One region of the Microbacterium sp. UBA1097 genome, then DNA from elsewhere that is predicted to be linked to it. Evidence: predicted binding sites of a transcription regulator. Region 1 holds the regulator's gene; the other holds the start of a gene.
What was found. Region 1 encodes LexA, which represses DNA repair genes until DNA is damaged. Its sites were predicted from a motif close to TCGAACANNTGTTCGA; they were not measured.

Region 1 (7,794 bases):
CTTGTACTCGGCCTCGGCGATGTGGTGCGGATCACGGCCAGCCAGAACCCGGAGGTGGACGGTGAGGCCGGCGTGGTAGCTGATCGCCTCGAAGGTGTGCCGCACGAGCGACCCTGTGAAGTGACCGGCGATCAGGTGAAGCGCGAACCCGTCGGGCTCGCCGTCGTGCACGAGGTAAGGACGTCCACTGATGTCCACGACAGCTTGGGCCAAGGCATCGTCCAGCGGAACGAGCGCGTCGCCGTAACGCGAGATGCCCGACTTGTCGCCGAGGGCTTCACGGATGGCGTCACCGAGCACGATCGCGACATCCTCGACGGTGTGGTGAGCGTCGATCTCCACGTCACCTTCGGCACGCACCGTGAGGTCGGTCAGGGAGTGCTTCGCGAACGCCGTGAGCATGTGATCGTAGAACGGGACGCCGGTGTCGATCGTGCTGGCGCCGGTGCCATCGAGGTCAAGGCTCAACTCGACGCGCGACTCGCTCGTGGCTCGCGTGACCGATGCGGTGCGGCTGCTGCTCATGCGCGAGAGTCTATCGACGCGAGTGCTTCCAGAAACGCGGTGGTCTCCTCGGCGGTGCCGGCCGACACCCGCAGGCTGCGCGGGATGCCGATGTCACGAACGAGGATGCCGCGATCATAAAGCTGTTGCCACGTGCGTCCGGGGTCTTCTACCCCGCTGAACAGCACGAAGTTGGTCCACGACTCGTAGGCGCGGTAGCCGAGAGCTTCGACTGTCGCCGAGATGCGATCGCGCTGCATCACGATCTCATCCACCATCTGGAGCATCACCGGGGCGTGGGCAAGCGCAGCGAGCGCCGCCGCCTGCGTGAGCGAACTGAGGTGGTAAGGCAACCGCACCAACCGCAAGGCATCGATCACGGCGGGATCGGCAGCGAGGTAGCCAACGCGGGCTCCGGCGAAGGCGAACGCCTTGCTCATGGTGCGCGAAACGAGGAGGCGTTCGCGGCCCGGCAGCAACGACAGCGCGGATGGCGCCGTTCGAGGCGCGAACTCGAAGTACGCCTCATCGACGAGCACGATCCCGCGCGTCGCCTCGTAGGCGGCCTCGATCACCTCGAGGCTCATCGGCGTCCCTGTCGGATTATTGGGGGCGCACAGGAACACGATGTCGGGATCGGCGGCAGCGATCTGGTCGACCGCCGATACGGCATCCACCGTGTAGTCGGCACCTCGGCTTCCGGAGACCCACTCGGCCCCGGTCGCTCGCGTCAGCAAGGGGTACATCGAATAGGTGGGAGCGAACCCGAAGGCGCGACGCCCCGGCCCGCCGAACGCCTGGAGAACGTGCTGAAGCACCTCGTTCGATCCGTTCGCCGCCCAGATCTGGTCGGCGACGAGGCCATGGCGAAGGTACTCGGCGAATCCCTCACGCAGTTCCCGGAACTCGCGGTCCGGGTAGCGGTTGATCTCGCCGAGGGCGCGTCCGATCGCATCCAGGATGTCGTCGGCTACCTCCCGCGGCACCGGGTGAGTGTTCTCGTTGACATTCAGGCCGACAGGAAGTGGCGCCTGCGGTGCGCCGTACGGGGTGAGACCCCGTAGGTCATCGCGGAGCGGAAGATCATCGAGGCGAATCGTCACCCGTCCCATCGTACGGTGCCTGATGAGGCCGCACTCGGTTCTTCAGCAGGATTCACTCGCTGTAGGCGAGGGGGATAGCGAGCTGCTGCCCCGCGCTCACAACGCTTCCCGTCAGACCGTTCAGGCGGGAGATCTCGGCCACGACGTCGCGGGGGTCGGCATCCGGTGCGATCTCTTGCGCGATGGACCACAGGGAGTCCCCCGCCGAAACGGTGACCGTCTCGAACGTCCCCGCCGGCGCCGAGGAATCAAGGGAGGCGAGGGCGGCACCGCCACCCCAGATGACGCCGAGGATGACGATGACCGCCGGCAGCGCAGCAAGCGCCGTGAGGACGGCTCGACCACGAGCAGTCAGTCGAAGCCGTTTCGCGGCGGGTCGGGCCGCAGCGATCGTCGTGGGTGCGGTGCCGAGAGCAATCGTCGTCATGTCATCCTCCGTCATCTCGAGGAGAGATTCGCATCCACCGCCCGGCCAGGAGTGGCGGATGCGAAGCTCTCTTCCGAAGTTATCTTCGAGTATTCTGGCTGTCAAGTCGGATTCCTCCCGGGGATGTTTCGAACACGACACGCGGGCCGGGTATCCCCGAAAGGGTATTGAGGCGGTTACGGTTTCGATGAAGACAGGTCATCACCAACCTCCGACATTCGAAGACGAGTGCGGGCAGATGCGAGCAGCGACAGGAGCGGGGCAATGAACGAGGAGCCGGTACGGGAACGCGCTAGTACGCGGCGGCGGCGCAGCCTCAGCGAGAAACAGCTCGCGATTCTTGAGGTGATCCAGCGCTCGATCGCCCGAAACGGCTACCCGCCGAGCATGCGTGAGATCGGCGATGCCGTCGGGCTCAAGAGCCTCTCGAGCGTCACGCATCAGCTCAACCAGCTGGAACTGAGCGGATACCTTCGCCGCGATGCCGGCAAGACGCGCGCAATGGAGGTGCTCATCGACCTACCGGGCATGGCCGCTGAAAACCCCGCAGACACCGCGCCGTCTGTCGGCGACGCAGCGATGGTGCCGCTCGTCGGGCGCATTGCCGCTGGCGTGCCGATCACCGCTGATCAGCAGATCGAAGAGATCTTCCCGCTTCCCCGACAGCTCGTCGGCAAAGGTGAGCTTTTCATGTTGCGGGTCAGCGGCGAATCGATGATCGACGCTGCGATCTGTGACGGTGACTGGGTGGTCGTACGCTCCCAGGCGACCGCCGAGAACGGCGACATCGTCGCCGCGATGCTCGACGGTGAAGCGACGGTCAAGGCATTTCGCCAGCGGGATGGACACACCTGGCTTCTCCCCCGCAATTCAGCCTTCGAACCCATCCTCGGCGACGAAGCGACGGTCCTCGGCAAGGTCGTGGCGGTCCTTCGCGCGGTCTGAGCCGCACAGATCGCCATATTCGGGTGAGGCGGTGAAAGTGGTCTTCCGCCAAAATGGGGCCCATGAGCTCGCCGACACCCGAAGACCTCGAATCCCGGATCCGCGCCCTCGAGGCTGAAAACGCGCGTCTGACGGTCCGCACCTCCCCGTCCGGTGGGTGGTGGCGCGCCGCCCTGTCGGCGTTCGTCATCGTGATCGCGACGATTCTCGTGCCGGTGTCGGTGGTCACCACGTGGGCACGCGTGCAGCTGGTCGACGAGGATGCCTTCGTGTCTACGTTCGCCCCGTTGACCGAGGATCCCGCCGTCCAGGAACTCATCGTCGATGAGGCGACGGCAGCCATCGATGCGCAGGTCGACTTCGCGGGCCTCACCGACCAGGTCTTCGACGGCATTGAGGACCTGGGACTGCCTCCCGCGGCATCGACAGCGCTCAACGCACTGCGCGCGCCGGCTGCCCAGGGCGTGCAGAACCTGGTCAACTCCGCGGTCGAACGCATCGTGGAGTCAGATGCCTTCTCGGATGTCTGGGCCTTCGCGCTTCGGGGTGTCCACCGCTCGATCACGACCGTCGCGACAGCCGACGGCGGCGGAATCCTCGTCCTCGACAACGACGGCCTCGGGATCGCGCTGGGCCCGATCATCGACCAGGTCAAGGAACGGCTCACCGAGAGCGGGGTCGGCGTTGCCGGGCTCATCCCCAGCATCGACAAGACCATCATCATCGGCGACGGCGAGGCGCTCATCGCGTTCCGGACTGTCTATGCGCTCGCTGATGCTGTCGGCTGGTGGCTCTCGATCGTGACCATCGCACTGTTCGTCCTGGCCATCGTCATCGCGCGGCGCCGCAGCGTCGCGGTAATCGGTACGGGGGTCGGACTGTTCATCGGCGGCGGCATGCTCGCTGCCGGATTCGGTATCGGCGCTGCAGCAAGTACCGTCGTAGCCGGCCAGCTCGACCTCTCCCCGTCGGCCCTCAGTGTGATCTATGCGCAGCTCACCGCATCCATGGCGCAGAGCGCGCTTGTGATCGCGCTGCTCGGTCTCGTGATCGCGGTCATCGGCTGGCTGATGGGGTCGAGCCGTTCAGCCACCGCCACCCGTGGCGGCGTAAGCGGCTTCAACGCGACTATCCGCGGCGCTCTCGCCGCGCGGGGACTCAACACTGGCGCCTTCGGACGCTTCCTCGCTCGGTACCGCGTCGCGATCCGGATCGCGCTGGTCGTCCTCGCGGTCATCTGGCTTCTTGCGCTCCGCCCACTTTCCTTCAGCGATGTCCTTCTGGTGTTCCTGGTGACAGTCATCGTCGCCTGGATCCTCGAGTTGCTGCAGCAGCGCGAGATCGTCGAGGTCGAGGTCGTCGAGGTGGACGTGGCCGACGCGGACGGCTCCGAGGAGATCGTCGTCGAGGAGCGCGCCAGCGACCGCGCGTAGCGTGGGGACCATGGCTTCCTTCCTTCCCCGGCTCCCCTACGGCACCTGGCCGTCTCCGATCTCCGCAGCATCCGTTGCCGCGGCGTCCCCGCGCTACGAAGGTGCGGCGTTCGTCGCGGCCCCAGACGGCGAGGAGATCTGGTGGGGACAGAGCGTTCCAGCCGAGAATGGGCGCACGACAGTCCGACGGCGCCTGGCCGATGGGACTGTCGAAGAGCTCCTGCCCGCCCCGTGGAACGCTCGGTCTCGTGTGCACGAGTACGGCGGCGGCCCGTGGGCAGCGACGGATGACGGCGCGTTGTGCTTCGTGGAGAAGACAGATCAGCGGATCTGGATCCTCGAAGCGGGGACTGAGCCGCGCGCCCTGACACCGGCCGGGACGCGGATGCGATTCGGTGGACTGCGGTTCGCCGCCGGAGAGCTGTGGGCGATCCGAGAAGACCACACACGGCCCGGCGTTCCCGCTCGCGACATCGTGCGAGTTCCGCGCAACGGTTCTGCCGCGAGCGATGTGGATCAGATCGTCTCCGTGGTGGCGGGGAGTGACTTCGTCGCCCACCCCGCGGTTTCGCCCGACGGATCCCACCTCGCCTGGATCGCCTGGAATCATCCAGCCATGCCATGGGATAGCACCGAGCTCCGTCTCGGTCGATTCGTGAACGGCCGTATCGAGAAGTGGCAGACCGTCGCCGGTGGCCCAGACCGAGCGCCCCTGCAACCCGAGTGGCTGGACACCGACAGACTCGTGTTCCTCGACGACCCCGATGGTCGGTGGAACCTGCACTCCTGGTCGGCCTCTCACGGCGCAACGCCCATCGCCCCGGCCCCGGAGGACACCGGAGGGCCGCTGTGGTCCCTCGGGGGGCGCTGGTATGCCCTGGGGGCAGACGGCACCGCTGTCTGCGTCCGCACCCAGGGCACCGATCGGGTCGTCGCCGTCGCTCCCGGCGGCGATATGCACGATCTCGGCGGACCGGTGAGTTCCGACGTGTCGGTCGAGGATGCCGCGGGCCGGCGTGCCCTCGTGATCGGCTCCCGGACGGACGGCGCCGCCGGCGTGTGGCTGGTCGATATCGACAGCGCGCGCTGGGAGCCGGTCGCCGGCGGTGAAAGCGCCTGGCCTGCCGAATGGACGCCGCGGCCGATCGAGCTAAGCACCGAAGGCCCCCGGGGTGAGGTCCACGCCTTCGCCTTCCCCCCGACGAACCCGGAGGCGGCCGCTCCGGAGGGGGAGCTTCCGCCCTACATCGTCCTCGTACACGGTGGTCCGACGGGCCATGTCGGCGGTGCGGCATCCCCGAAGATCAGCTACTTCACCAGCCGTGGAATCGGTGTGCTGGACGTGAACTACGGCGGCTCAACCGGGTACGGGCGCGAATATCGCGAGAGGCTCCGGGGGCAGTGGGGTGTCGTTGACGTCGAGGACGTGCGCGACGCGGCGCTTGCGCTAGCGGAGGCCGGACTGGCAGATCCTGCCCGCATAGCGATCGACGGCGGATCCGCGGGCGGTTGGACAGTCCTCGCAGCGATCGTCCAGACCAACGTGTTCGCCGCCGGGGTGTCCCGCTACGGCGTCGGCGATGCTCGCGCGCTCGCTGCCGATACCCACGACTTCGAGGCTCGGTACCTCGATGGCCTCATCGGCCCGCTCCCCGAGGCGGAACACCTCTATCTGGAGCGCTCTCCGCTCTCGCATCCCGACGGCTTCGACGTTCCCATGCTCCTGCTTCAGGGAGCGGAGGACGAAGTCGTACCCCCAGCACAGGCAGAGGCCATTCGAGAAGCGCTAGCTGCGCGCGGCATCCCGCATGCCTACGTCCTCTACGAGGGAGAGGCTCACGGCTTCCGGCGCGCCGAGACCGTCATCCACGCCATCGAAACGGAGCTTGCCTTCCTCGGCGCGGTGTTCGGGTTCACTCCCCCAGGCGCCGCACCGCTGACGCTGAGCTGAAAGGCGCGAGCTCGGCTGCAAGCTTCTCGGATACGAATGCGTGGAGGGCCGTCCCGGACTCCTCGTGGGTGATGGCGATGACGTGCCCGGACTCGTGTGCGGCGGAGATCAGGTCGCCGCGGTCATAGGGAACGATCGCGTGGACTTCGACCGCCGGAAGCGGAAGAGCCCGCTCGATGGCAGCCCGAAGCTCGGTTATGCCCTCCCCCGTGCGGGAAGAGGCAAACAGCGCCGCGGGCTCCAGCCCCCGAAGAACCATGCGCGTCGATTCGTCGACGAGGTCGGCCTTGTTGAAGACGACGATCTCCGGCAGGTCACGCGCTCCGACATCGCCGATGACGTCACGAACGGTAGCCAACTGCGCCGCGGGGTCGGGGTGTGAAGCATCCACGACGTGCACGATCACGTCCGATTGGCCGACCTCCTCGAGAGTCGACCGAAAGGCTTCAACCAGCTGGTGCGGCAGATTGCGCACGAAACCGACGGTGTCGGTGAGGGTGTAGACCCGACCATCGGACGCCTCGGTACGGCGCACCGTCGCATCCAGCGTCGCAAACAGGGCGTTTTCGACCAGTACTCCGGCGTTCGTGAGCCGATTGAGAAGGCTCGACTTGCCGGCGTTCGTGTACCCGGCGATCGCAACCGACGGCACCGTGTTGCGCCGACGCTCAGCACGCTTGGCATCCCGCGCCGGTGCGAAGTCACGGATCTGTCGCCGCAGCTGCGCCATCCGAGTACGGATGCGGCGGCGGTCGAGTTCGATCTTGGTCTCACCGGGACCGCGAGAACCCATACCGGCGCCGCCTGCACCGACCTGGCCACCGGCCTGGCGGCTCATCGACTCACCCCAGCCGCGAAGGCGCGGCAGGAGGTACTCAAGCTGTGCGAGTTCGACCTGCGCCTTGCCCTCGCGGCTCTTCGCGTGCTGGCTGAAGATGTCGAGGATGACCGTGGTGCGGTCGATTACCTTGACCTTGACGACATCCTCGAGTGCGCGCCGCTGGCTCGGCGCGAGTTCGGTGTCGGCGATCACAGTGTCGGCGCCAAGCGAGGCGACGATGTCGCGGAGCTCCTCGGCCTTGCCTCGTCCGAGGTAGGTGGCGGGATCCGGGTGAGGGCGGCGCTGGAGGACGCCATCGAGCACGACGGCTCCGGCAGTCTCGGCGAGCGCGGCGAGCTCCCGAAGGGAGTTCTCGGCATTCTCCTGCTCACCCTGGGGGTGGACGCCGACAAGAACGACGTTCTCGAGCCGAAGCTGGCGGTACTCGACCTCGGTGACGTCTTCGAGTTCGGTCGACAGGCCCGGGATGCGTCGGAGCGCCGCGCGTTCTTCGCGATCCCACTGATCGCCGTCGGAGTCCGCTCCTCCAGCCGTCGCGGCATCCTGCAAAGCCTGAGCCGACCCGAACACCCACACGTCGGATCGGCCGC
Region 2 (7,794 bases), on a different contig from region 1:
GCGATGACCGGCCGCGTCGGGACGACCGTCCGTCGTACGGTGACCGTCCGCGTCGGGATGACCGCCCCTCGTATGGGGATCGCCCGCGTCGGGATGACCGCCCGTCCTACGGTGACCGTCCGCGTCGGGATGACCGCCCCGCCTACGGCGACCGTCCGCAGCGTGAGGGTCAGGATCGTTACTCGGAGCGTCCGCGTCGGGATGACCGTGCGCAGCAGGACCGCTACTCCGATCGTCCGCGTCGGGACGATCGCCCCGCCTACGGTGAACGTCCGCGTCGGGATGACCGCGGTGGTTATGGCGACCGCGCGCGCCGCGACGACCGTCCGCAGCGCGAGAGCCAGGACCGCTACGGAGACCGTCCGCGTCGCGATGACCGACCCTCCTACGCAGACCGCCCCCGTCGTGACGACCGCGCCGGTTACGGGGATCGTCCACGTCGTGACGATCGTCCGCGTCGCGACGACCGTCCAACCCGCTCCGACTGGAACGCTCCGACGCGCACGGCTGCCCACGAAGAGCACGTGGATGTCGTCCACGAGCGTCTGCAGGCCGAGGCCGTTCAGGCTGACGCTGTCGAGGGCGTCGGTTTCGGTGACCTGGGGCTCGGCGAGAACATCGTCCGTGTGCTCGCCGAGCTGGGGGCGGCATCGCCGTTCCCGATCCAGGCTGCGACCATCGCTCCGATCCTCGAGGGACGCGACGTGCTAGCCCGCGGCCGCACCGGCTCGGGCAAGACCATCGCCTTTGGCGCCCCGCTCGTGGAGAGCATTCTGCGTTCGCAGGCAGGAAGCCGTCGTGAGTTCGGTCGCTCTCCCAAGGCTCTGGTTCTCGCTCCCACGCGTGAGCTCGCGCTGCAGATCGACCGGACGATCCAGCCGATCGCCCGCAGCGTCGGCCTGTTCACGACGCAGATCTACGGTGGCGTGCCGCAGGCGCGCCAGGTCGGTGCCCTCAAGAAGGGCGTCGACATCATCGTCGGTACGCCGGGCCGCATCGAAGACCTCGTCGAACAGGGCAAACTCGACCTCTCCGAGGTTCGGATCGCGGTCCTGGATGAAGCCGACCACATGTGCGAGCTGGGCTTCCTCGAGCCGGTGCAGCGTATCCTGCGCCTCACCGCGGACGGCAGTCAGAAGCTGTTGTTCTCGGCGACGCTCGACCGTGAAGTTGCCGCGCTCGTCGACGAGTTCCTCGTCGAGCCCGCCGTCTACGAGGTTGCTGGCGAGGACCAGGATTCGAGCACCATCGAGCACCGTGTTCTCGTGATCGACCACCGCGACAAGGCAGAGATCCTGACCTCGCTCGTCGACCGCGACGGCAAGACCCTCGTGTTCGCCCGCACGCGTGCGTACGCCGAGATGCTCGCGGAGCAGTTCGACGACGCTGGCATCCCGTCCCTCGCGCTGCACGGGGACCTGAACCAGGCCAAGCGCACGCGGAACCTCGAGAAGCTGACCTCGGGGCGGGTGCGGGTGCTCGTCGCCACGGATGTCGCCGCGCGCGGCATCCACGTCGATGACATCGACCTGGTCGTGCAGGCCGACGCTCCCGACGAGTACAAGACGTACCTGCACCGCTCGGGTCGCACAGGGCGGGCCGGTCGTGAGGGCCGCGTTGTGACGCTCATCACGCGTCAGCGTCGTCGCCGGATGACCGAGATGCTCGACCGCGCCGAGATCGACGCGCCGTTCGAGGACGCGCGCATCGGCGACGACCTGCTCGAGGAGATCGCGGGCCGTCAGCTCGCCGACGTCGACGCCTGACGCGCCGCACCACTCCCGGCACTCCCGCGCCTCTGGCACCCTGCGCTAGGTAGGAAATATCTCCGAGGTAGGACGAATCCCCACCGGATCGTCCTACCTCGGGTATTTGTCCTACGTCGAAGAGGAGTCGTCAGCGGCGTCAGAACAGCATGGCGGCGGCGTCAGCCCGCCTGCCGCGCGAGGTCGTGACGACGGATGCCGCCGCGCGGCGCGCAGCCAGACCGGGGACCGGCTCGCGTGGGGGAGCTTCTTCTTCGGCGTGGCCGGTCAGTCCGTGCACCCGCAGCAGCGGACGGACGCGCTTGGCCAGCCATTGCCGGTAGGCCTTCGGCGCGTAGGCGGAAGCGCCCGGATAGAGTCCGCGATACGAGCCGACCAACTCCGGATGCTCCCGCTCAAGCCATTGCCAGAACCACTGCTTCGCCCCCGGCCGCAGGTGCAGCGCGCCGAAGACCACCCGGTGTGCACCGGCTGCGCGGATGCGCCCCAGTGCGTCATCGAGCGTGGCGATCGAATCCGTGAGGTGGGGGAGGATCGGCATCAGGAACACGGTGACGCGGAATCCGGCATCCGTCGCTGCGCGGACGGTCTCGAGCCGCGCCGCGGCGCTCGGGGTCCCCGGCTCGAGGGCGCGCTGTAGCGCATCGTCGAACACGGCGATCGACATCGCGAGCGAGATGTCGACCTCACGGGAGGCTTCCGTCAGAAGCGGAAGATCGCGGCGCAGCAGCGTGCCCTTCGTGAGGATCGAGAACGGGGTACCGGCATCCGTCAGCGCCTGAATGATCCCGGGCATGAGTCGGTACCGTCCCTCGGCCCGCTGATAGGGGTCGGTGTTCGTGCCGAGCATGACTGGGTCGCCCGTCCACGAGGGTCGCGCGAGTTCCGTGCGCAGCACGTCGGCGACGTTGACCTTCACGACGATCTGCGAATCGAAGTCGCGCCCGGCGTCCAGCTCGAGATACTCGTGCGTGCCTCGGGCGAAACAGTTGTGACTGATGACGCCGTTCGCGATGAAATCACCGGTGCCGGTCGTGATGTCGACCATGTCGATGCTGTGCCCGAGGTCTTCGATTCCGACGACGCGGAGGTCACTCGATGTCTTCACCGCACCGTCGACGATCGAGAGCTTTCTCGTGATCGCGGGCCGTGAGATCTCGAAGAAACGCATTCGCGAAGCCAGCCCGCCCGTGACCCGGATAGCGCTCACCCCGTTCGGCCGCGGCCCCTCGGTGACGGCAGGGATATCAAAGCACGCAAGTGCCTCGCGGACCGTACCGAGCACGTCCTCGTTCTTGTTGCTGATTCTCAGCACACCCCGCGAACAGGAGCCTTCGGCGTCGAAGATCCCGCCCAGGTATCCGGCCAGCCATTCCTCGCTCGGGTCTGTAGGTCGCTGGATAAGGGCCTCAATTGCGGCCACCGCCTCTTTGCGTGCTGTATGGATAGCGAGCATGGCGCGCCGCTGCTCGGTTGCGGCTGTAAACGGCCTGACGTTGGTGGGGATTCCCTCGAGCGCCAATAGCGCCTGGGTGCGTTCGAGAGCCTCCGTGTCCGCGAGAGCGAGCCGAAAGGCGTGAATCGCGCCGGTGCGACCCCCACGCGGGTATGTCTTGTGCAGAATCATCCCGTCGCCCTTAATCATCCCCGCAAGGTAGCCCAGCCGCCACCATCTGTCGGTGGCGTCGTGCCCTGTGACTCTCGCCGCTCCAATCCCGAAACCCATCAGCCGGTTGTTAAAAGTCAGGTAGGGACGCTGCTCCGGTCCACTCATCGCTCCCGTCACGTGCTTCCAGCTTCGCTCGGTCAAGAAGCGGTGATCGGCGCTTGCGACGAGCTCTGTCCCATCGGCGAGGGTCACGCGGTGTGCGCGTCGGACCGTCGCCCACTTCGCGCGCACCGTTGTGGCAACGTACCGGCGGTACTCTCCGCGGCGTTCGGTGCCGATGATCGATTCTCCGACTCGAAGATCGCCGAGGGCGCGGGTGCGGCCGTCGGCGAGCAGGATCATGGTTTCCGGAGCTAGGCAGTACGAGCAGGCATGACTGCATCCGCGGTAGGGGTTCACTGTCCAGTCGAACGGCATCCCCGAGGCGCCGGGCACGTGGTTGAGGGCGCTCTTGGCGACGACCTCGTGAAAGGTCATCCCCGCGAACTCGGGTGTCGTGACCGAGCGGATGAAGCCGCCGAGGTGCTCCATTCCGGGCAGCGCGTTGCCATCGCTCGCGCCGATCGTCTGCCCGTTCCATCGCATGCGCACAGTCGAACAAAAATACGATCAACTGTCAACCCGCGGGTCAGATCAGCCGAACTGGATGCCGAACCTGGAGGCATCCTACAAACGCGAGACGCAGTACCGCCCGACGTGAACCGCAATCCCACACGGGGTTCGAAGCCGCACCGGCATGCGGGCATAGAATCGCGTCGGCGACGGGGCCGATCCGCCGATTCCGGCAGGCCCGCGCCATCGATGTGGAAGGAAGGGCTCACATGGAGCGCGACATCTACGACGAAGACCACGAGGCGTTCCGCGACGTCGTCAAGGAGTTCGTCAAGCGTTACGTCACGAACGAGGCGATTGCCCGGTGGGATGCCGAAGGCGAGATCGACCGCGACACGATGAAGGCCGCCGGTGAGTCCGGGCTTATCGGCCTGTCGGTGCCGGAGGAGTTCGGCGGCGCCGGGATGCTGCAGGACTACCGTTTCCGCGCGATCGTCATGGAGGAGGTCATCGCGGCAGGCTCGGGATCGCTGGCCGGTGCTTTCGGCATCCAGGATGACCTGGCCGTTCCCTACCTTGTGCACATGGGTACCCAGGAGCAGAAGGAGAAGTGGCTCCCTGGTATGGCCACCGGCGAGGTGATCGGTGCGCTCGCCATGACCGAGCCCGGCGCAGGAAGCGACCTTCGCGGCATCAAGACGACCGCGAAGAAGGTCGACGGCGGCTACGTCGTCAACGGCGCGAAGACCTTCATCTCCAGCGGCAAGACCGCCGACCTGGTGGTCACCTTCGTCAAGACCGGCGAGGGCAACCGCCCGGATGCCTTCAGCCTGCTGCTCATCGAGAACGGTATGGAAGGCTTCGACCACGGCAAGAAGCTGCACAAGATGGGCTTCCACGGCCACGACACCGCCGAGCTTTCGTTCAGCGACGTCTTCGTTCCCGAGGAGAACCTCATCAGCGGCCGCGAGGGCATGGGCTTCGTGCAGCTCATGATGAACCTGCCCCTCGAGCGCATGTCGATCGGCGTCGCGGGGGCCGCTGCGGCTCAGGCAGCCCTGGACTGGACCTTGGCCTACACGAAGGACCGCGAGGCCTTCGGGGAGCGGATCGCTGACTTCCAGAACACCCGATTCCGGCTTGCCGACATGGCTGCCGACGTCGAGGCGCTGTGGGCATATACCGATCGGGTTATGCGCGCGTACGCCGACAAGAAGCTCTCGGCCGAGGAGGCCGCGAAGTACAAGTTCTGGGCGACCGAGCGAGAGTGGGCGGTCCTTGACCTCGGGGTCCAGCTGCACGGCGGGTACGGCTACATCACCGAGTACCCGATCGCGCGCGCGTTCCTCGACGCTCGCGTCCACCGCATTTACGGCGGTACGAACGAGATCATGCGCGAGATCGTCGGCCGCGACCTCGCCGGCAAGCGCTGATCACACCTGCGACAGGATGCCGCGACACCGCCCTCTCAGGAGGCGCGGGTCGCGGCATCCGTCGTTCGGGATGCCTTGGCTCGGGACAACTCGGCTGGGTGAGGGACAACTCGGCTGGGTGAGGGACAACTCGGCTGACTAGGCGAGACCCCAGGGGAAGAAGAGGGTGAAGAGGGCGGCGGAGGCTAGCCAGAAAGCGGCGATGAAGACGACGTCGCGGGCGCGGAACGGCACGAGGTGTCGCTCGGTGCGATCGGGGTAGGCGCCGAAGGCGCGGGAGTCCATCGCGAGGGCCACCCGCTCGGCATGACGGATCGCGCCGGCAAGCAGCGGCACGAGATAGCTGGCCCAGCGGCGCAGACTCGCGACCGGTCCGCGCCCGCGGTGCGCGCCGCGCACGCGGTGGGCCTGCCGGATGATCTCAAGCTCGTGACCGAACCGGGGAACGAACCGGAACGCGGCCAGGGCTGTATACCCGATCCGGTACGGGACGCGCAGCTGCTGCACGCAGGCCCGCACGAGATCGGGACCGGTCGTGCTGAGGCCCGGGATGAGCGAGAGCGCGAGGATCGCAGCGAGCCGCAACCCCGTCGCAAGTCCGATCTCGAGAGCGCCGCTGTACAGGGTCCATGCCCCGATCTGCAGCACGGGCGGGGTATCGGCAACGAGTGCGGCATCCGTCCAGAGCGCGAAGCCGAAGCCCAACACCGCTATGGCGCCGGGTATCGCGAGAGCGAGAAGGACAGCTGCCCGGATGCTGAGACTCACGCCGACGAGCAGCACGAGGTACGACAGCGCGAGAAACGCCACCGGTGTCGCAAGATCGCGCACGAACACGAGCAGCACGAGCGCCGGAAGGACCGCTGCCATCTTCGCAAGCGGGTTCAGCCCATAGAGGAAGCGCACCGCCGAGGTGCGCCGCACGGCGGCGTACGGGTCATCGGCAACGGATGCCGGGAGCATTGTCGGCGCCGTCGTCACGGGCCACCCCCGGGAAGGTCAGCAACGCGGGTGACCGTTCGCAGTTCCGGGTGCGTGGCGAGCGGGGCGAGGGCGCGCGCGAGCGGCGGGACCCGCAGGCCCGCGCGGGCGATGAGCTCGGCATCCGCGAACACCTCGCCCGGCGCTCCGCAGGCCGTGAGGCGTCCCGACTCCATCACCGCCACGCGGTCGGCGTACTCGGCGACCAGCTGCATGTCGTGGGTGACGACGATGATGGTCGTGCCCTCACGGTTGAGGTCGCGCAGCAGACCGAGAAGTTCGTCTGCTCGGGCGCGATCTTGTCCGAACGTCGGCTCGTCGAGGACGAGCACGCGGGCGCCGGCGACAAGGGCGGTCCCGACCGAGAGGCGCCGCTTCTGGCCCCCCGAGAGCAGGAACGGATGAACGTGCGCGCGCTCGCGCAGCCCGAAGCGGTCGAGAAGGTCGAGGGTGCGCCGCTCGATTTCCGCCTCGTCGAGGTGCTGGCGTCGCAGGCCGTGCGCGATCTCGTCGAACACTGACGCCGCGATGAACTGGTGCTCGGGGTTCTGGAACACAAACCCGACGTGCGTAGACAGAGCCCGGTCATCCAGGCGGGCAACATCGAGGCCGTCGATCCGGACGGTGCCCCGGGGCGGCGTGAGCACCCCGGCCAGAGCCTGGATCAGCGTCGTCTTACCCGCCCCGTTCGCACCGACGATCGCGAGGAAATCGCCGTCGCGAACCTCGAGTGAGACATCCGTCAGAACTTCCGTCTTCTTGCGGCGCAGCGTGAGTCCGCGCACCTCGATGCGCGTGCCGGATGCCGACATCCGTGTCTCGGTCGCCGCACCCGCACCCGCCCCCGCCTCGCGTGTAGCAGCAGGAGCGGGCTGACGATCGAGTGCCGCGCGCAGTTCGTCGGGACTGATCGGCAGCGGGTCGAAGCGGTACCCGGCCTCCCGCAGGCGCAGAGCCGCGAGCGTCGAGGTCGGCAGCCACACGCCGAGGTCGTGCAGTTCGGCCGCGCGCCCCCGCAGGATCTCGTCAACCGCCCCATCGGCGATCACGACGCCTGCGGCATCCAGCACGACGACGCGGTTCACGAACGGGGCGGCGGCGTCGAGGTTGTGCTCGATGAGCACGATCCCCTTGTCGCCGGATGCCGCGAGCTCGCCGAGAGCGGCATAGACGTCATCGATCCCGCGGGGATCGAGGTTTGCCGTCGGTTCGTCGAGCACGAGAAGGGGCGAACCCATGGCCAAGGCGCACGCGATCGCGAGCCGCTGCCGACCGCCTCCGGAGAGGCGATCCGGGTTCTCTGACCGCCGTTCCCACAGCCCGACCCGACGCAGCGCGCTCTCGGCGCGGGCGAGCACCTCGGCTGCCGGCAGACGCAGGTTCTCGGGCCCGA

Region 2: B4F19_RS01455 (intein-containing Rv2578c family radical SAM protein) is a predicted target of LexA. The motif match lies at 4,029-4,044, and genes of this name have one in related genera.

The regions. Positions count from the first base shown of each region.
Region 1 is NZ_DCBW01000019.1:107,743-115,536, reverse strand. It holds gene hisB (imidazoleglycerol-phosphate dehydratase HisB) at 1-525, opposite strand, end outside; gene B4F19_RS05975 (histidinol-phosphate transaminase) at 522-1,616, opposite strand; gene B4F19_RS05970 (LysM peptidoglycan-binding domain-containing protein) at 1,660-2,034, opposite strand; gene lexA (transcriptional repressor LexA) at 2,299-2,979, shown strand; gene B4F19_RS05960 (hypothetical protein) at 3,042-4,412, shown strand; gene B4F19_RS05955 (S9 family peptidase) at 4,423-6,363, shown strand; gene hflX (GTPase HflX) at 6,326-7,794, opposite strand, start outside.
Region 2 is NZ_DCBW01000008.1:14,982-22,775, forward strand. It holds gene B4F19_RS01450 (DEAD/DEAH box helicase) at 1-1,766, shown strand, start outside; gene B4F19_RS01455 (intein-containing Rv2578c family radical SAM protein) at 1,906-4,020, opposite strand; gene B4F19_RS01460 (acyl-CoA dehydrogenase family protein) at 4,257-5,420, shown strand; gene B4F19_RS01465 (energy-coupling factor transporter transmembrane component T) at 5,559-6,383, opposite strand; gene B4F19_RS01470 (ABC transporter ATP-binding protein) at 6,398-7,794, opposite strand, start outside.